Regions from separate parts of the Kocuria rosea genome, predicted to be linked through region 3. Evidence: predicted binding sites of a transcription regulator. Region 3 holds the regulator's gene; each other region holds the start of a gene.
The links. The regulator LexA, encoded in region 3, represses DNA repair genes until DNA is damaged. The targets are predictions, from matches to a motif close to TCGAACANNTGTTCGA.

Region 1 (6,300 bases), 760 kb from region 3:
TCCTTGGTGCCGAAGAGACCGGTGTTGACGGTCACGAAGGTGACCTCTTCGGTGTTGTCGTCCAGGAAGACCTGCTCGACCTTGCCGATCTTGTCGCCGTCCGACCCGTAGGCGGTGGCGGACAGCAGTGCGTTCACGTCGTACGTAGCCATGAGAACTCCTTCTCTATTCTGCGAGGCAACGGGCTCCCCTGGACGGGGGGCTCGCCGCGGACGATCTCCGCCCGGGGAGGCGGGGTGCAGCTCGTCCGCTGTTATTAGTAACCATACTGGCAATCAGTTCGCTGGCCAATGGCTTCACCGAGAGTGAAACCCCTGGATCCGGACGGTCTCCCGGCTCATCCTGCCCCGGCTCCCCGCAGGCTAGGCGGGGCCGCGGCGCGCACCGCGGCCGGGGTTCCGGGGTCGGCGAGGTCCCAGGCCTGCTCGGCGCTGATGCTGATCCCCCGGGGCCCGGTGCGCCGCGTCCGGCCCCGCACCAGCAGCATCCGCGTGCCGAACAGGTGCTGCCCCGAGCGGGTCTGGGCGTCGGAGAAGAAGGCGCAGTCCACCGCGCCCGTGCCGTCGTCGAGGCTGACGAAGACCACCCGCCGGCCGCTGCGCATGGGCGGGGTCATGGTCGAGACCCGCACCCCCGCCACGAGCACCTCGGACCGGTTGCGCAGCTCCAGCAGCCGCTCCGCGGGCGTGACCCCGAGCTCGCCGAGCAGGGGCGCCCAGCTCTCCAGCAGGTGCGCCGAGACGTCCACCGCGAGCAGGTCCAGCTCGGTGCGGACCTTCTCCGCCAGGGTGGGCTCGGGGCGCTCCGCGGGCAGGGCGCGCAGCTCGAGGTCCCCGAGCGGAAGGGCCAGCTGCCCCTCGACCTCCCCGGCCGGCCGGGCGGGCCGGCCGCTGTCCGCCCGGGCCCGCAGGGCGTGCACCAGGTCGGCGCGGGACGCGGGACCGCCGGAACGGCGCAGCAGGCCGTCGAAGGCCCCCACGGCGGCGAGACGCTCGAGGGTGCGCCGCGAGGGACGGGCCCGCTGCCGCAGCTCGGCGAGCGAGGCGTAGGGCTGCCCCGCCACGATCCGGCGGACCTCTGCCCGGGAGACCCCGTGGATCCCGGTGAGGGCCAGGCGCACGCCCAGGCGGGCGGGGTCGTCGTCGAGCCGTTCCACCCGGTAGTGCTCGTCGGAGCGGTTGACGTCCACGGGCAGGACGGGGATGCCCATCCGCCGCGCCTCCCCCACGAGCAGGCGCTTGGGGTACATCCCGGGATCGTGCTCCCACAGCCCCGCGAGGAACGCCTCCGGGTGGTGGGCCTTCAGCCACGCGGACTGGTAGGTGGGCACCGCGAACGCCGCGCCGTGGGCCTTGCAGAAGCCGAACGAGCCGAACGCCGCCAGGGTCTCCCAGACCCTGTCCACCACGTCCAGGGGGTAGTCCCGCGCACGGGCCCGCTCGCGGAAGAACTCCTCCACCTCGAGCTGGCGCTCGGAGCCCAGCCGGCGGCGCAGCTCGTCGGCCCGGGCGAGACCGCATCCGGTGAAGGTGTCGAGGATGCGCAGGACCTGCTCGTGGAAGACGGTCACGCCGTGGGTCTCGGCGAGGATCGGGTCGAGGGACGGGTGGATCGAGACGGGCGCGGACCAGCCGTGGCGGTGCTCCAGGTAGGGGCGCACCATGTCCGAGTGCATCGGCCCGGGACGGAACAGGGAGATGTCCACGATGAGGTCGCGGAAGCTCGTGGGCGCCATCTTGCCGATGAGCTCGCGCTGGCCCGGGGACTCGATCTGGAAGCACCCCAGGGTGTGGGTCGAGCGGATGAGCTCGAACGTCCTCGCGTCGTCCACGGGGATCGCCTCGAGGTCCAGGCGGGGCCGGTCCGGGTGGGTGCGGGCCACCTCGTCGACGGCGTGGGCGAGCGCCGACTGCATCCGCACGCCGAGGATGTCGAGCTTGAGCATGCCCATGGGGTCCATGTCGTGCTTGTCGAACTGGCTCATGGGCATCCCCGTCCCACTGGACTGCACCGGGGTGCGGTCCAGGAGGCTCAGGTCCCCCAGGATCACCCCGCACGGGTGCATGGAGATGTGTCGGGGCAGCCGGTCCAGGCGCTCGGTGAGGTCCACGAGGAGGTCGAGCTGCTTCTCCTGGGCCACCTGCTCGGCGAAGTCCCGCAGCTCCGGCTGGCGGGCGATGGTCTCCCGCAGCGCCGAGGCCGGCAGGTGCCACAGCTGCTTGGCCGCGCCGTCCACGGTCTCGGGGTCGATGCCGAGCGCCAGCCCGGCGTCCCGGACGGCACCGCGGGCCCGGTAGGCGTTCTGCATGCTCATGAGGCTCACCCGTTCGGGGCCGAAGCGCTCGAAGATCCGCAGGTAGACGCGGTGGCGCTCGGCCGACTCGACATCGATGTCGATGTCTGGGAGGGTCGAGCGGTCGTTGGAGAGGAAGCGCTCGAAGAGCAGCTCGTGCTCGAGCGGGTCCACCTGGGAGACGTCGAGCAGATAGTTGACGAGCGAGGACACCCCCGAGCCGCGGGCGGCGTGGCGGACCCCCATCTGCCCGATCATCGCGGAGACCTCGGCCACGGTGAGGAAGTAGGAGGCGAAGCCGAGGTCCTCGATCACCCCCAGCTCCTGCTCCAGCCGGTCCCGCACGGCCCGTGTCATGCGGCGGCCCGGGTAGCGGCGGCCCAGCCCCGTCTCGCACCGGGCCCTCAGCTCTGCGGGCGCCGGCCGGTCCAGGCCCAGCACGGAGGCCTCGGGCACCACCGGCCGCCCCCAGCCGCAGTCGGCGACCGGGTCCAGCCGGCACCGGTCGGCCACCCGCTGGGTGCCCGCCAGCAGGGCCGCGGCCCCGGCCGCGCCGAGGTCCGCGGCCCGGGCGATCTCCGCGGCGAGCGCGCGCATCTGCCGGGCGGACTTGAGCCAGCCCTGGCCGTTGGGCTGCAGCGGCTCCGGCGCCGTCGTCCGTCGGGACGTCCCGGTCCGCCCGGTGGCCCTGCCGCCGGGGGCGTGGCCGGCGCGCGCCCCGAGGGTCTCGAGCGGGGTGAGGGCGCGGGCGGCGTCGAGGACGTCGGCGGTGGCGGCCTCGGCGGGCGTGGCGTAGCGCACCGCGTTGGTCAGCACGGGGGTCAGCCCCGCCTCGAGGGCGGCGCGCAGCATCCGGGCCGCGTGGGAGGTGCTGCACGCCGTGCCGGGGGCGGCGAGGTGCGAGACCACCTCCACGGCGAGCGCCGGTGCGGGGAGCAGGGTCCGCCACCGGGCCAGGGCGGCGCGCCCGGTGCGGTAGCGGCGGGCCGCGAGCTCCTGCCCGACGTCGGAGGAGGGCCCGAGCAGGACGGTCAGGACCGGCTCCCCGTGCCGGGGCGAGTGTGCGGCGGCCGCGATCTCGGCGGCGGTCACCCCGGGCGGGCCCGCTGCGGCGTGGGCGGTGGAGACGAGCCGGCACAGGGCGGCGTAGCCCGCACCGGCGGTGCCGCCGGCCGCCAGGACCACCACGCGGCCGAGGGCGCGCTCGCGGCCGGGGTCCAGCAGGGCGAGGTCGGCCCCCAGGACCGGGTCGATGCCGTGCTCCCGGCACGCGCCCAGGTGCTTGATCGCGCCGTAGAGCCCGTCCCGGTCGGTGCAGGCGAGCGCGTCCGCGCCGTCCGCCGCGGCGGCGGCCGCCAGGACGGCAGGTCGGCTGACCCCGAAGTGGGCGCTGAAGGCGGTGGCGACGTGCAGGTGCGGAAAGCTCACGCCCCCATTCGAATACGTGTTCGAATCTTAAGTCAATTGCAAACCGCCGGGGCCGCGAGAACTCCGGCTCCTGGGCGTCCGTGGCGGCGCACGCCGGCCCAGGAGGACGCCGGACCCGGGCGGGACACGATCCGCCCACGGCCCGCAGGGGCGCCGCGCACGGGGACGCCCTCGTTCCGGGACGGGGGATGCCGCACTTCTGTGGCATGTTGTTTCCTGCACCCACGGGCAGGACCGAGGGGCCCGCACCCCCGCCGCACGGACGCAGGAGGAGACGACGATGGACGTCCGGCAGCTCATGTACTTCCTGGCCGTGGTGGACCACGGCGGCTTCACCCGCGCCGCGGAGCAGCTGCTCATCGCCCAGCCCTCCCTGTCCCAGACGATCAAGGGCCTCGAGCGGGAACTGGGGGTGCCGCTGTTCCACCGGATCGGGCGGCGGGTGGTGCTCAGCGAGGCCGGCGAGGAGCTGGTGGGCCCGGCCCGGGTGGTGGTCCGGGACCTGGAGGCCGCCCGGTCCGCCGTCGACGACCTGCGCGGGGTGCGCAGCGGCCGCCTGGACGTGGTCGCCATGCCCTCCCCCGGCGTCGAACCGCTCACGTCGATGATCGCCGCCTACGCGCGGGCCCACCCGGCCGTGACGGTCAGCGTGGACGCGGCCTTCACCCCCGAGGAGGTGGCCGACGCGGTGCGCACCGGCCGCGCCGAGATCGGCGTCCTGGGCTCGGAGCACCCGTTCCGCTCCGCCGAGGTCGAGGTGATGCACCTGGAGCAGCAGCCCCTGGTGCTGATCGTGGCACCGCAGGCGGACACCTTCGGTGACGGGCACGCCATCCGCCGGGAGGACCTGGCCGGGCACCGGGTGGTCGTCTCCCAGCAGGGCTCGCTGATGCGGCGGCTGGTCGACGACGCCCTGGCCGGCGGGGTGCCGGTCGAGATCGCCGCCGAGGTCGCCCACCGCACCTCGGTCCTCCCGCTGGTGCTGGCAGGGGTCGGGCACGCGGTGCTGCCCTCCTCCTGGACCCCGCTGGCGCGCGCCGCAGGGCTGCGGGTGCTGCGGATCGAACCGGTCACCGTGCTGCACGTGGCCGTGCTCAGCCGCCCGGCGCACCTGACCCCGGCCGCCCGAGCGTTCCTGGCGGTCGCCGCCGAGCACGCGGCCCGGCACGCCGCGGATTGCTCCCGGGCACCGGAGGGAACGGCGCCGGACCGGGCCGAGAGGGCGGGCCGGCCGGAGGGGACGGCGCCGCAGGACGCGCCGCGGATCGTGTCATAGGGGATTCCTATCCGGGGGATGGGATTCCGGTCTTGGACCTCACGGTGCTCGGGGCGCTCTACTGGAACCCGGTGCCGCACTGCGCTGCGGACACCACGACCAGAGCACCCGAGAAGGAGAGCACCCCATGGCCGAGCACCAGGTCTTCACGATCGCCTCGATCCCCGCCGACGGCGTGGGCCCGGAGGTCGTCGCCGCCGGCCGCACGGTCCTGGACGCGGTGGCCGAGCAGTCGAACGGGGCGTTCTCCTTCGACTGGACCGAGTTCCCCTGGGGCAGTGCGTACTACGCCCAGCACGGGGTGATGATTCCGGCCGACGGGCTGGAGACCCTCCAGGACTTCGACGCCATCTACTTCGGCGCCGTGGGGTGGGAGAACGTCCCCGACCACGTGTCCCTGTGGGGGCTGCGGCTGAACATCACCCAGAACTTCGACCAGTGGGCCAACATCCGCCCCGTCAAGTTCCTCCCCGGCGTGGTCTCCCCGCTGCGCAAGGCCGACGACACCGAACTGGACTGGGTCGTGGTGCGGGAGAACAGCGAGGGCGAGTACGCCGGGCTCGGCGGGCGGAACCTCGCCGGCCGAGGTCCCGGCAACGAGGTCGCCGTCCAGTCCTCCCTGTTCACGGAGAAGGGCTGCGAGCGCATCATCCGCTTCGCCTTCGACCTCGCCCGCACCCGCACGGTGCAGAAGGTCTCCAGCGTCACGAAGTCCAACGCCCAGCAGTACGGCATGGTGCTGTGGGACGAGGTCTTCGCCCGCGTCGCCGCCGACTACCCCGACGTGCAGACGGAGTCGGTGCTGGTGGACGCGATGAGCGCCAAGTTCGTCCTGCACCCCGAGGAGCTCTCCGTGGTGGTGGCCTCCAACCTCAACGCCGACATCCTCTCCGACCTCGGCTCCGCCCTGGCCGGCAGCCTCGGCCTGGCCGCCAGTGCGAACCTCGACCCGGAGCGCCGGTTCCCCTCGATGTTCGAGCCCGTCCACGGCACCGCCCCGGACATCGCCGGCCAGGGCATCTGCAACCCGATCGGGGCGATCGCCAGCGCCGCCCTGATGCTGGACCACTTCGGTCTGCACGCCGAGGCCCGCCGGGTGGAGGCCGCGATCGAGGCCACCACCGCCGCCGGGCACCTCACCCGTGACATCGGCGGCACCGCCGACACCGCCGAGATCACCCGGGCCGTCGTCGACGCCCTGGCCGCCTCCCTGACCTCCGCCTGAGGCTTCCCGTCCCTCCGGCCCCCGCCCCGCCCGGGACACCTCCCGGGACCGGCCGGCGCCGCGCCGGGCGCGGCGGTC
Region 2 (6,300 bases), 770 kb from region 3:
CCCAGGGCGGTCCAGATCCGACCGGGGAACATGCGGGCGAGGGTGGCCGTGGCCTGGGCGGTGACCACGGGGTGGTAGCGCCGGCCCGGGGCGTGCACGAACCCGAAGGGCAGGTCCGTGGTGGCCAGGGCGGCGCCCAGCCAGGACAGGGCGAACCCGGAGTGGCCCTGGTGCGGCGACCATGGCTCGAGGTGGTCCGAGCACATGGCGGCGCCGAAGCCGGCCTGCTGGGCGTGCTCGACGTCGCGCAGCAGCTGCTCGGGAGGGATCTGCTCGTGGGAGGCGTGGAAGCCGATCGTCGCCATGGGGTCCTCCGGTCGAAGGCGGGAACAGGACAGTGGGATCAGGTCACGGGGATCAGGTCACGGGGATCAGGTCACGGGGATCAGGTCACGGGGATCAGGTCACGGGGATCTGGACAGCAGGAGAGGGAGGACGGGACCGGGTGGGGACGGGTGCCGGGTCAGCCGGCCGCCGCCCGGAGGTCCTCGGCGGGGGTGCAGACGTTGCGCAGCTCGCCGATGCCCTCGATCTCGGTGACGACCTCCTGGCCGTCCCGCAACCAGATCCGGCGGGGCTTCTGGGCCAGGCCCACGCCGGCGGGAGTGCCGCAGGCCACGAGGTCCCCGGGCTCGAGGGTCAGGAACCGGCTGAGGTACTCGACCAGCTCCACGGCGGAGAAGATCATCCGGTCGGTGCCGGAGTCCTGGTGCCGCACGCCGTCCACGGTGCAGCGGATCGCCAGTCCCGCCTCGGGGTCGATCTCGTCGGGGGTCACCACCACGGGGCCCACCGGGGTGGTGCGGTCGAAGTTCTTGCCCTGGAACCACTCGGAGGTCCGGCCCTGCCAGTCCCGCACCGAGATGTCGTTCATGATGGTGTACCCGGCGATCGCGGCCCGCGCCTGGTCCGGCGTGGCGTGGCGCAGGGGCGAGCCGATCACCACGGTGAGCTCGGCCTCCCAGTCGATCTTCTCGGACTCCTCCGGCATGGCGATGGGGTCGGTGGGGCCGATGAGCGCGGTGGCGTACTTCGCGAAGATCGTGGGGTGCTCCGGGATCTCCTGACCGACCTCCTCCGCGTGGTCGTAGAAGTTCAGCCCGGCGCACAGGATCTTGCCCGGGCGCAGGACGGGCGTCGCCAGGTCCTCCGGGGCCGGCGCGGGGCCCGGCTCCCCCGGCAGCCGCAGGTCGCCCCCGGCGAGGAGGGCCCCGACGTCGGGGACGGGGAGGTAGACGGTCCGCCCGTCCTCCTGCCGGAAGGCCTGGGTGGTGCCGTCTCGTCGCACGGTGCCGAGTCTCACGGGTGCTCCCTCACGTTCTGCGGTGCGGTCTCCACCGACGATCCTATGCACCTCCGGCGGGAGGGTGCACCGCGGCGGCCTACGCGCAGCGCACCACGCGGATCCCCGAGGCGCTCGTGGCGGCGAGCAGCCGCCAGCGCCCGGTGTCGAGGGTGTGGACGAGCTCGAGGGTCAGCAGCTCGGAGCGGGTGTTCAGCTGCACCTGGACCCGCCACATCTGCTGGTCCACCGCACCGATCCCCCGGTCCTTGGGCAGCCGCGCGTCCTCGGACCACCAGGCGCGGCGCTCGTACCAGCGCACGGGTCCCTGGGCCACCAGGTAGTCCCGCCCGCGCCAGCGCACGCCCACCGGCACCCCGTCCGTGTCGCAGTCCACGTCGACGCTCTCCGTCAGGAAACCCACGACGGCTCCTCTCTCCCTCGGCCCGGCGCCCGTCCCCGGTGCGCCCTGTTCCCTGGAAGCTAGAACACCTGTACGACACGCTAACCCGGAAGAGCGCGGAAAAGGAACAGGTGTTCCCGTGAAGTCCCCGCTCCGACCTGGCCGTTCACTTTTGCGATCGAGGACGGCGAAGCATGGACAAGCCCAGCGAAATGGATACGCTGAATGCACGGAGGGCCTGCCCTGCGCGGCCCTCCCGGACGTCCCCTGTCCCTCGTCCGCCCCGCCGGAGCAACCGGCGTCGACCTCACGGAGGCCTTCCATGACCGGAACCATCACGCTGATCGCCCACACCGCGGCGAACACCAAGAAGCCCGCGGTGAATCTGCGTCCGTCCGGCCCGGAGGACGCCGAGAGCCTCGCCCAGCTCTACTACTCCTCCTACGAGCAGGGCGGGGTCTCCAGTCTGGAGGAGGCCCGCCAGGTGATCCGGGGAGTCTTCGACGGGGAGTACGGGCCCTTCCTGCCCGAGGCCTCGCCGGTGGTGGTCGACGACGACGGGACCGTGGTGGCCGCCGCGCTCGTGCTGTCCCGGCGGGTCGGCGACGACCTCCCTGACGTCCCCTACATCTTCGAGCTGTTCACGGCGGCCTCCCGCCGCCGCCAGGGCCTGGCCGAGCAGCTGGTGCGCTGCGCCATGGGCACCCTCTACGACAACGGCTACGACCAGGTCAGCCTGCGGATCGCCGAGGACAACGCGGCGGCGCTCGCGCTCTACCTGACGCTCGACTTCAACCGCTGGGTCCCCGAGACGGACGACGTCTGAGCCCGGCGGGCGCTCCGGACCGGGGGACGCCGGAGGGGACGCCGGCACGAACAGGACCCGGCACCAGGCCGTGGAAGAGGCCCTGGACCCGCGATGCGGGTCCCGGGCCTCTTCTGTGACCGGCTCAGAGCGAGAACTCCTCCCGGACGGGGGGATCGGCGGCGATGTCGACGAACCGCGCCCAGCGGGGGCGCACCGCCACGAGCCGGGTGCTGTCCTTGTCCGTGGCCCCCGGGTGCCGGGACTCCAGCACCTCGCCGGCGTCCTGCGCGGCGGAGCCCTCCAGCACGGCGGCCTCGCCCTCGAGCTGGAACTCCTGGCCCGTCCCGGAGACCACCACGAGGGAGACCCGGGGATCGGCGAGGAGGTTGGCGTACTTGCGGCTGCGCTCGTTCGTGCCGAAGACCAGCCGCCCGTCCCCGAGGGCCGCGAGGTTGATCCACGCGGACTCGGGGCAGCCGGCGCCGCTGTTGGTCGCCACGACCCCGCCGCCGTGGACGCGGACGAAGTCGGCGACCCGGTCCACGGGCTCCCGGGGGCTCAGAACAGGCTCCGCTGCGGCTCGACGAGCTCCGGGGAGTTGTTGCGCACGTTGCCGACCGCCGGGCCCACCGGGTCGAGCACCCAGCGGGCGGCCGTCCGGTGCGCCTCGGCCCGGACCAGGTCCACGAGCTGCGGGGCGTCGTCCTCCCCGGGGCGCAGCCAGTCCCCCACGTGCTCGGGCGCCAGCGGGATCGGCATCCGGTCGTGCAGACCGTGCAGCTCCGTGAGCACGGGGTGCTCGTCGGAGGGCTCCGGGGAGTCGGTGGTGAGGATGGAGCAGGACAGCAACCAGGTGCTCCCGCCGCCGTCCCTGCCCGGCTGCAGGGCCGCGGAGTGCAGCTCCGTGCCCTCGGGCACCCGCCACCACTCGTAGATCCCGGCGAACCAGATGGTCTCCTCCGGATCGGCCGGGTGGACGTAGTAGGGCTGCTTGCGCCCGCCCTTCCCGGCGCCGGGCTCCTTCTTCCACTCGTAGTAGCCGTTGGCCGGGACCGCGCACCGGCGGGCCCGGACCGCCTTGCGGAAGGACGGCTTCTCGAGGACGGTCTCCGAGCGGGCGTTGAACATCTTCGACCCGACCGCCGGGTCCTTGGCCCAGCCCGGGACCAGTCCCCAGCGGGCCACGTGCAGCTCGCGCACCAGCTCCCCGTCGTCGTCCCGGCCGTTCCCGCCGGTGAGGCGTTCCAGGACGATCGGCACGTCGGTGGTGGGCGCGGTGTTCCAGTTGGCCCGCAGCCGCTCGGTGTCGGCCTCGCCCAGGCTCTCGTCCGGGACCGCCCCGGTCGCGGCGACGAGGTCGCCCACGGCCCGGGCGATGACGTAGCGTCCGCACATCTGCTGCCTCCTCGGTCTGCCCGGCCCGCGGCCGGGGCTCAGTCGGTGAGCGGCCCGTACCCCAGGTACCGGGAGTACATGCCGTACACCTTGCGGATCCCGCGCTCCACGTCGGCCACGGTGGTGCCCGGGCGCAGGTCGTCCACGGCCCCGGCGGTGGCCGGGTCCCAGTCCAGGTCGAGGGCCGAGTAGACGTCGGTGAGCACCGAGCGGATGGGCTCGGACTGCTCGACCACGAGCACGGTGCTGAAGTACCAGGCGCCCGCGACCACCCGCTGGGCCGTCCCGGCCAGCTTCACCTTCCGGCCCGGGGTGGACGACGACGCCGGGTGCGTCCCGTGCACGCTGTGCTCGCCGGCACAGTACTCGCCCGGGATCTCGCCGACGTCGGCCTCGACCTCGAGCTCCTCCAGGGCGGCCACGATCATGTCGCCGAAGAGCCGGTAGCGGTCCTGGATGCCCGAGGTGGGGTCCTCGGCGGCCTCGAGGTGGTCGATGATCAGGCACCCGCCGTGGTAGGCCGCGGCGCGGCCCCCCACCTTGCGGACCAGGGGCTCGAACCCGCTCTCGCGGGCGGCCCGGGCGGCGTCGGGGAAGCCCGGGCGCAGCTCGTCCCGGCGGCCGAAGGCGACCGTGGGGGCCGGTTCGTACAGGCGCAGGACGGGCCCGCTGCGGCGCACGTCGGCGAGGAGGGTCATGGCGCTCTCGTAGTCCTGCTGGACGCCCAGGGACTCGCGCTGGCGGAGAAGTTTCATGCTGGCCCCAGTCTAGTGGCGGATCCGGACGGCCCTGCGGCAGGTCACGCCCCGGTGATCCCGCTGCCGCGGAACCAGCGCCCCAGGGCCAGGGCGCTGAGCTCGACCTTCTCGGCCCACGCGACCGCCTCCTCGTCGGCGGCGTCGGAGACGTGCTTGACCATCCGCAGCGGCACGCCCAGGTGCCGGCAGGCCACCGCGATCGCCCAGCCCTCCATGTCCACGAGGTCCGCCCGGGCGGCCAGGGCGTCCCGGGCGGGTCCGCCGGCCACGAAGGAGTCCCCGGTGGCGAGCACGGGGCCGTCGCCGCCGAGCTCGATGACGTTGTCCACGGGGATCCCCGCCGCGCGCAGCAGCTCCTCGTCCACGTCCCGGTTGATGATCCGGGAGGGCTCGAGCACCCCGGTCAGCCCGTGCTTCAGGGCGCCGGCGCTGCCGATGTTGAGGACCGTCAGCTCCGCCCGGCGCGCGGGGTCCGGGCAGCGGGTCAGCACCGCCTCGGTGGTGCGCACCGCCGCGGCCGACATCCCGACACCGGTCAGGACCAGGTCGATGTCCTCCGGGAAGTACTTGGTCTCCAGGGGGTGGGCGGCGAGAACGAGCAGCTGTGGCACCCCGTCACTCTATCCGCACTCCCCTCCCGCCCCCGCCCGGCCTGACCTCCCGGCGGGGAGGTCAGGCCGGGCGGGTGGTGAACAGCGCGGCGAGCCGCCGGTCGGAGTCCGCCTGGGCGTCGAGATCGTGCGCGCCGCCCGTCACGAGCAGCTCGTCCGCCCCGGTGCGCGCGAGCAGCCGTTCCAGCTGGTCCCGGACTTCCGGGGCCGTGCCGTGGACGGAGGACGTGAGGGTCTCCTGCACGAGGGCCCGCTCCCGGGCCGTGAGCCCGTCCGGCTCCGCGGGCCGTGCGGGCGCCAGGGGCGGGAACTCGCCCCGCGTGCGGGAGGCGGCCAGGGCGCGGGCCTCGGGCAGCAGCAGTTCACGGGCGGCCGCGCGGGTCCGCGCCACCGCGACGTTCGCCGAGACCACCGCGTAGGGCTCCGGCCACCACGACGACGGGCGGAACTGCGCGCGGTACCGCTCGAGCACCGCGGCGCCGCCGCCGGGGCCCTCGCGGATGAGCGCCGGGCCGCCGAGCACCACGGCGAGTCCCGCCCGGGCCGCGGTCTCCACCCCGGCGCCGGTCGCCAGGACGAAGACCGGCGTGGCGGCGTGGTTGCGGGGCCGGGCGGTCACCGGGGCCGCGCCGGAGAGGTGCGCGAGCAGCTCGGCCAGGTCGTCCCCGAAGCGGTCCGCGGCCTCCTTGCCGGTGCGCAGCGCGTCCCGGACCGCGGCGGTGAAGCCGAGGGAGCGGCCCACGCCGAGGTCGATCCGGCCGGGGTGCAGGGCCTCGAGGGTGGCGGCCTGCTCGGCGACCACGAGGGGCTGGTGGTTGGGGAGCATGATCCCGCCGGAGCCGATCCGGAGACGTCGGGTCCGGGCGGCCAGGGCGGCCATCAGCACCGCCGGCGCGGACCCGGCGATCCCGGGCACCGCGTGGTGCTCGGCCACCCAGAACCGGTGGTAGCCCAGCTCCTCCGCGCGCTCGGCCCGCTCCAGGACGCGGGCGAGGTCCTCGGCCTCCGTGGAGCCGTCCCGGGTGTTGGCGCGGTCGAGGAGG
Region 3 (6,300 bases):
CTCAGTCCCGCCGTTCGACGAGCAGGACCCGGAACCCCTTGTCGGTCGTGTGCCGGGAGACCCGGAAGGCGGCGCCCAGCGCGGTGCCGAGCCACTTCTGCAGCGAGTCCGCCCCGAGGTTCTTCTGCACCACCAGCCACGCCGTGCCGCCCTCGGCCAGCCGCGGCAGCCACTGGAGGAGCAGCTCGTGCAGCTGCTGCTTGCCGATCCGGATGGGCGGATTGGACCAGATGGTGTCGAAGCGCCGCTCCGCGGGCACCTGCTCCGGCAGCAGCGCCTCCACGCCGGTCAGGCCCAGGGCCGCCGCGTTGTCCCGGGTGAGCCCGAGCGAGCGCTCGTTGACGTCCACGGCCGTGACCCGGGCCCCCGGGGCGGCCCCGGCCAGGCTCAGCGCGATCGGGCCCCACCCGCAACCGATGTCCAGGAGCTCCGCCCCGGCGGGGTCGGGAACATTTTCCAGCAGCACGGACGTTCCCTTGTCGAGACCCCGCGGACTGAACACCCCGTTGGAGGTCTGCAGCGAGACCTCCCGCCCCCGCAGCCGCACGGCCACGGACCGCCGCACCTCGGGGACCGAGGGGTCCTCGGAGAAGTAGTGCTCGGTCCCCGGGTTGGGGGTCGCCGGGCCGGCCACGGGATCGGGGGAGTCGGGAGGCGGTGCCATAGCGCCCCATGCTACCGACAGCGCCCGCCCCGCACGCACCGGGAACCGGCGCGGACCCCGCCGGGACGCCCGGCTCCGACGCCGGGATGTCCGGCTCCGCCACTAGAATGTACTGATCAGCATCCCGTCCGAAAGGAACCATGACCCACCCCCGTGAAACCCCTGCCGAGCCCCGCGACGCCGCGGAGCCCGAGAACGGCCTGAGCCGGCAGGATCTGGAGGACGTCGTCGAGCGCGTGCTGTCCCGGGCCCGGGCCCGGGAGCAGGCCGCCGGGCAGGACACCGCCCCCGAGGACGACTCCACCGCGCCGGGCCGGTTCTCCGGCCGGGCCCGGGAGCTGGCCGACGCCGAGGACGGGCACACCGTCCACGACGGCGACCAGCAGGACCTCGAGGAGCGCCGCGCGCTGCGCCGCGTCGCGGGCCTGTCCACCGAGCTCGAGGACGTCACCGAGCTCGAGTACCGCCAGCTGCGCCTGGAGCGCGTGGTGCTGGCCGGGCTGTGGACGGAGGGCACGCTCGCGGAGGCCGAGAACTCCCTGCGCGAACTGGCCGCGCTCGCCGAGACCGCGGGCTCCGAGGTGCTGGACGGCATCGTCCAGCGCCGGCTCAAGCCGGACCCGGCCACGTACCTGGGCTCGGGCAAGGCCAAGGAGCTGCGGGACATCGTCGCCGCGACCGGCGCGGACACCGTCGTCGTCGACTCCGAGCTCGCCCCCTCCCAGCGGCGCGGGCTGGAGGACGTCGTGAAGGTCAAGGTCATCGACCGCACGGGTCTGATCCTCGACATCTTCGCCCAGCACGCCAAGTCCAAGGAGGGCAAGGCCCAGGTCGAGCTCGCCCAGCTCGAGTACCTGCTCCCGCGCCTGCGCGGCTGGGGCGAGTCCCTGTCCCGCCAGGCCGGCGGTCGCGCCGCCGCCGGTGAGGGCATCGGCTCCCGCGGCCCCGGTGAGACCAAGATCGAGCTGGACCGCCGGCGCATCCGCACCCGCATGGCCAAGCTGCGGCGTGAGATCGCCGCGATGAAGCCGGCGCGCGAGACCAAGCGGCTCAACCGCCGCCGCCACTCCGTGCCCTCGGTGGCGATCGCCGGCTACACCAACGCGGGCAAGTCCTCGCTGCTGAACCGGCTCACGGACGCGGGCGTGCTCGTGGAGAACGCCCTGTTCGCCACCCTGGACCCCACGGTCCGCCGCGCGCAGACACCGGACGGCATCGGCTACACGCTCTCGGACACGGTCGGCTTCGTCCGGTCGTTGCCCACGCAGCTCGTCGAGGCGTTCCGCTCCACCTTGGAGGAGGTCGCCGACTCCGACCTCATCCTGCACGTGGTGGACGCCTCCCACCCGGACCCGGAGGGCCAGATCCGCGCGGTGCGCCAGGTCTTCACGGACATCGACGCGCAGAACATCCCCGAGATCATCGCCCTGAACAAGGTGGACGCCGCCGACCCGTTCGTGGTCGAGCGGATCAAGCAGCGCGAGCGCAACGTGGTGGTGGTCTCGGCCCGCACCGGGGAGGGCATCGAGGAGCTGCGGCAGCGGATCAGCGAGTCCATCCCGCGGCCCGAGACGGTGCTGGACCTGCTCGTCCCCTACCAGCGCGGGGACGTGGTCAGCCGGCTGCACGACTGGGACGCGGAGATCCTGCGCACCGAGCACCTGCCCGAGGGCACCCACCTGCTCGTGAAGGTCCGCGAGGACCTCGCGGCCGAGCTCGCGGAGTTCGCCCCCGAGCGCGCTCCCGGCTTCGGCGCCGAGAGCGCCTGAGCGCGTGGCCGCCGCATTCGTGGACGAGTCCGGGCACGACGTCTCGGGCGTGCGCCCGGAGACCCTGCCCGGGGCCAAGGACTCCCTGGCCCTGCTGGACACCGCCGTGACCGCGATGGGCGGGCAGGTCCGGGACGGGCAGCGGCTGATGACCGCCAAGGTGGCCGAGGCCCTGGACCGGGGCCGGCACCTGCTGGTCCAGGCGGGGACCGGCACCGGCAAGTCCCTCGCGTACCTGGCCCCGCTCGTGGAGCACGCCCAGCGCGCGGACAAGCCGGTGGTCGTGGCCACCGCGACGCTCGCGCTGCAGTCGCAGATCGTCGGCCGGGACGTGCCGCGCCTGCTGGCCGCCCTCGAGGGCGAGCTCGAGCGGGACGTGGACGTGGCCCTGCTCAAGGGCCGTAGCAACTACGCGTGCCTGCACAAGATCGAGGGCGGCTACCCGTCCGACGACGAGCCCGGCGCGCTCTTCGCGCTGCCCGACGCCGCCCCGCACCCCGGCCCGCCGCAGCCCGAGGCCGCCGAGAACCCCGGGCGGCTGGGGCAGGAGGTCCAGCGCCTGCGCGAGTGGGCCCGCGAGACCGGGACCGGCGACCGGGACGAGGTGCTCCCCGGGGTCAGCGACCGCGCCTGGCGCCAGGTGTCGGTCACGGCCAAGGAGTGCCTGGGCCGCAGCTGTCCCCTGGTCGAGGACTGCTTCGCGGAGCTCGCCAAGCAGCGGGCCGGTGAGGCCGACATCGTCATCACCAACCACGCCCTGCTCGCGATCAACGCGTTCGAGGGCATCACGGTGCTGCCCGAGCACGACGTCGTGGTCATCGACGAGGCCCACGAGCTCCAGGACCGGGTGACGGGCGCCGTCACCGGACAGCTCTCCGCGGCGATGGTCCGCTCGGCCGCCGCGTCCGCGCGCAAGCACACCTCCGCGAGCCCCGACTCGCTCACCGCCGGGGCCGCCAACCTCGAGGCCGCCCTGATGGGCGCTCCCGCCGAGCTGCTGCACCGCGGCCTCGGGGACGCCCAGGCGGCGGCCGTGGCCCAGATCCGGGACGCCGCCCGCACCGTGATGACCGAGTCCAAGGCCGGTCCCGGGGAGAAGGACGGGGACGCCGGCCGGCAGATGGCCCGCTCCCGGGTGAGCGACGTCCTCGACCTGGCCGAGCGGATCCTCGCCGCCGAGGAGCACCGCGAGGTGCTGTGGATCTCGCGCCAGGGCGGCTGGGAGCCGGGCCGCGGCTACGTGCCCGCGGAGGACACCGACCCGGCGACCCTGCACGTGGCCCCGCTCAGCGTGGCCGGCACCCTGCGGGAGGGGCTCTTCGACGGGCGCACCGTGGTCCTCACCTCCGCCACCCTGTCCGTCGGCTCGTCCTTCGACTCCGCCGCCGGCGCCCTCGGCCTGCGGGGCGAGGGCGCCCCGCGCTGGGAGGGCGTGGACGTCGGCAGCCCGTTCGACTACCCGAAGCAGGGCATCCTCTACCTCGCCAAGCACCTGGAGAAGCCCGGCCGCCGGCTCACGGAGGCCCAGCTGGACGAGATGCTGGCCCTGCTGGAGGCCTCCAGGGGCGGGGCCCTCGGGCTCTTCTCCTCCCGCCGGGCGGCGGAGGAGGCGGCCGAGGCGCTCCGCGGGCGCACCGACCTGCCGATCCTGTGCCAGGGGGAGTCCTCGCTCGCGGGACTCGTCCAGGAGTTCACCGACGACCCGGCCACGAGCCTGTTCGGCACGATGAGCCTGTGGCAGGGCGTCGACGTCCCGGGGGCCTCGTGCCGGCTCGTGATGATCGACCGGATCCCCTTCCCGCGCCCGGACGACCCGCTGGCGAGCGCCCGCAGCCGCGCCGCGGAACGGGCCGGCGGCAACGGGTTCATGTCCGTGTCCGCGACGCACGCGGCCGTGCGGCTCGCCCAGGGGGCCGGGCGGCTCATCCGCGCGGGCGGGGACCGGGGCGTCGTGGCGATCCTGGACTCCCGGATCGCGACCGCCCGCTACGGCGGCTTCCTCCGCGGGTCCCTGCCGCCGCTGTGGACCACCACGGACCGCCAGGTGGTGCTCGGCGCCCTGCAGCGGCTCTCCGTGGGCTGAGCACGTCCGGCGGACGCCCGGGGTCTCCCCGGACCGCGCCGGGCCCGCACGGGGTGCGGACAGCAGGAGGTGTCCGGACGGCGGCCGGCCCGGACGGCAACGGGCCCCCCCACCGGCGGCGGAGGGCCCGGGTGCCGGGGCGTGCGGCGGCTCAGAGGCTGCGCAGCACCGAGACGACCTTGCCCATCACGGTGGCGTGGTCGCCGAGGATCGGCTCGTAGCGCGTGTTCTGCGGCAGCAGCCAGGTGTGGCCGTCCCGCTGGCGGAAGGTCTTGACCGTGGCCTCGTCGTCGAGCAGGGCGGCCACGATGTCACCGTTGTCGGCGGCGCTCTGCCGGCGCACCACCACCCAGTCGCCGTCGCAGATCGCGGCGTCGATCATCGAGTCGCCCTTGACGCGCAGCATGAACAGCTCGCCGTGCCCGACCAGCTGGCGGGGCAGCGCGAGGACGTCCTCCACGGACTGCTCGGCCGTGATCGGCCCGCCGGCGGCGATGTGGCCCACCAGGGGGACCATCGTCACGTCCGCCGAGGTGGACAGCTCGGCCACGGCGTTCTGGGCGGCGGGACGAGCGGTCCGGCCCGCCGGTGGCGCCGGGGCCTCCTGCGACGGCTCGGCGGACTCCGCCCCGTCGGTCCCGCGCAGCTGCAGGGGAGTGAGCACCTCCATGGCCCGCGGGCGCTTGGGGTCGCGGCGCAGATAGCCCAGCTTCTCGAGCTGGGCGAGCTGGTGGGTGACGCTGGAGAGCGAGGCCAGGCCCACGAGGTCCCCGATCTCCCGCATGGACGGCGGATAGCCGTGCTCGGCGATGGAGCGCTGGATGGCCTCGAGGATGGTGCGCTGGCGCACGGTGAGCCCGCGGCTGCGCGAGCGTGCCCCGGGGCGGGCGCCCTGGGCGCGGGGCTCCTCGGGGGTGGGGGGCTGGGCCATGGGAGCGTCGTCCTTTCCCGTCCGGCTGCAGGTGCCGCAGCCGGTCTGCGCGGTCCCGGTTCCGATGTCGGACCCGGGTGGTTCGATGGGTCCCGGTCGGCAGGCGCAGGGGATCCGCAGCGCGCGCCGGCCGGGGGCCCGGACCTGTCCTCAGCCTAGGCGACACGCCGTGTGTGTTCAAACATATGTACGACCCGCTGTCGACAGCATTCGCAGACACGTGCTAGACATGGGTCATCGGTATTCGAAAGTATGTTCGATCGAATGGAGGCCCGCGAGGGTCGTCGACCGGACCGGTGTTCGAGATCGCCCGCTCCGTGCGGGAACGTCAAGGAGTTCATGTCATGAGTGCCAGTGCCACCCTCACCGCCGTCGTCGCCCGCCGCCGCGAGTCCGCAGGATCCGCCCGGGGGCTCGGCCGTGCGCTCCGGCGGGCCCGTCCCGCCCGCTCCGCGTCCCGCACCCCGCTGACCCTGACCCGCCGCGGCCGCCTGGTGTTCCTGGGGCTGCCCGTCCTGGCCGGCTCCGCCGCCCTGGTGGTGCTCGCCGTGATCTTCCTCGTCCCCTCGACGGCCACGGCCACGAGCGCACCCGTCCCGGGCTCCGGGACCGAGCAGACCACCGTGTTCCCCGGGCAGAGCCTTTGGGAGCTCGCCGTGGCGGCCGATCCGGACCGGGACCCGCGGGAAGTCATGGACGAAATCGTGGAGCTCAACGACCTGGACAGCTCCGTGCTCGTGGCCGGCCAGCTCCTCGAGGTCCCGGCCACCTGAGCCGCCCGCCCGATCAGCACGCCCCGCTCTGTACACCCCGATCTGTACGCCCCGATCTGTACGCCCCGGGCGGAGCACTA

Region 1: EQG70_RS08280 (DNA polymerase III subunit alpha) is a predicted target of LexA. The motif match lies at 3,730-3,745, and genes of this name have one in related genera.
Region 2: EQG70_RS08245 (DUF6504 family protein) is a predicted target of LexA. The motif match lies at 1,767-1,782, and genes of this name have one in related genera.

Annotation. Positions count from the first base shown of each region.
Region 1 covers NZ_CP035103.1:1,779,504-1,785,803, reverse strand. The annotation lists gene EQG70_RS08285 (PRC and DUF2382 domain-containing protein) at 1-152, opposite strand, end outside; gene EQG70_RS08280 (DNA polymerase III subunit alpha) at 338-3,721, opposite strand; gene EQG70_RS08275 (LysR family transcriptional regulator) at 4,002-4,997, shown strand; gene EQG70_RS08270 (tartrate dehydrogenase) at 5,125-6,222, shown strand; gene EQG70_RS08265 (hypothetical protein) at 6,299-6,300, opposite strand, start outside.
Region 2 covers NZ_CP035103.1:1,771,082-1,777,381, reverse strand. The annotation lists gene EQG70_RS08255 (TIGR03885 family FMN-dependent LLM class oxidoreductase) at 1-305, opposite strand, end outside; gene EQG70_RS08250 (fumarylacetoacetate hydrolase family protein) at 464-1,303, opposite strand; gene EQG70_RS08245 (DUF6504 family protein) at 1,383-1,706, opposite strand; gene EQG70_RS08240 (GNAT family N-acetyltransferase) at 2,008-2,511, shown strand; gene EQG70_RS08235 (pyridoxamine 5'-phosphate oxidase family protein) at 2,636-3,037, opposite strand; gene EQG70_RS08230 (SOS response-associated peptidase) at 3,052-3,888, opposite strand; gene EQG70_RS08225 (lipoate--protein ligase family protein) at 3,927-4,643, opposite strand; gene EQG70_RS08220 (nucleosidase) at 4,688-5,257, opposite strand; gene EQG70_RS08215 (MsnO8 family LLM class oxidoreductase) at 5,319-6,300, opposite strand, start outside.
Region 3 covers NZ_CP035103.1:2,540,255-2,546,554, reverse strand. The annotation lists gene EQG70_RS11740 (class I SAM-dependent methyltransferase) at 2-664, opposite strand; gene hflX (GTPase HflX) at 805-2,433, shown strand; gene EQG70_RS11730 (ATP-dependent DNA helicase) at 2,438-4,516, shown strand; gene lexA (transcriptional repressor LexA) at 4,668-5,366, opposite strand; gene EQG70_RS11720 (hypothetical protein) at 5,792-6,220, shown strand.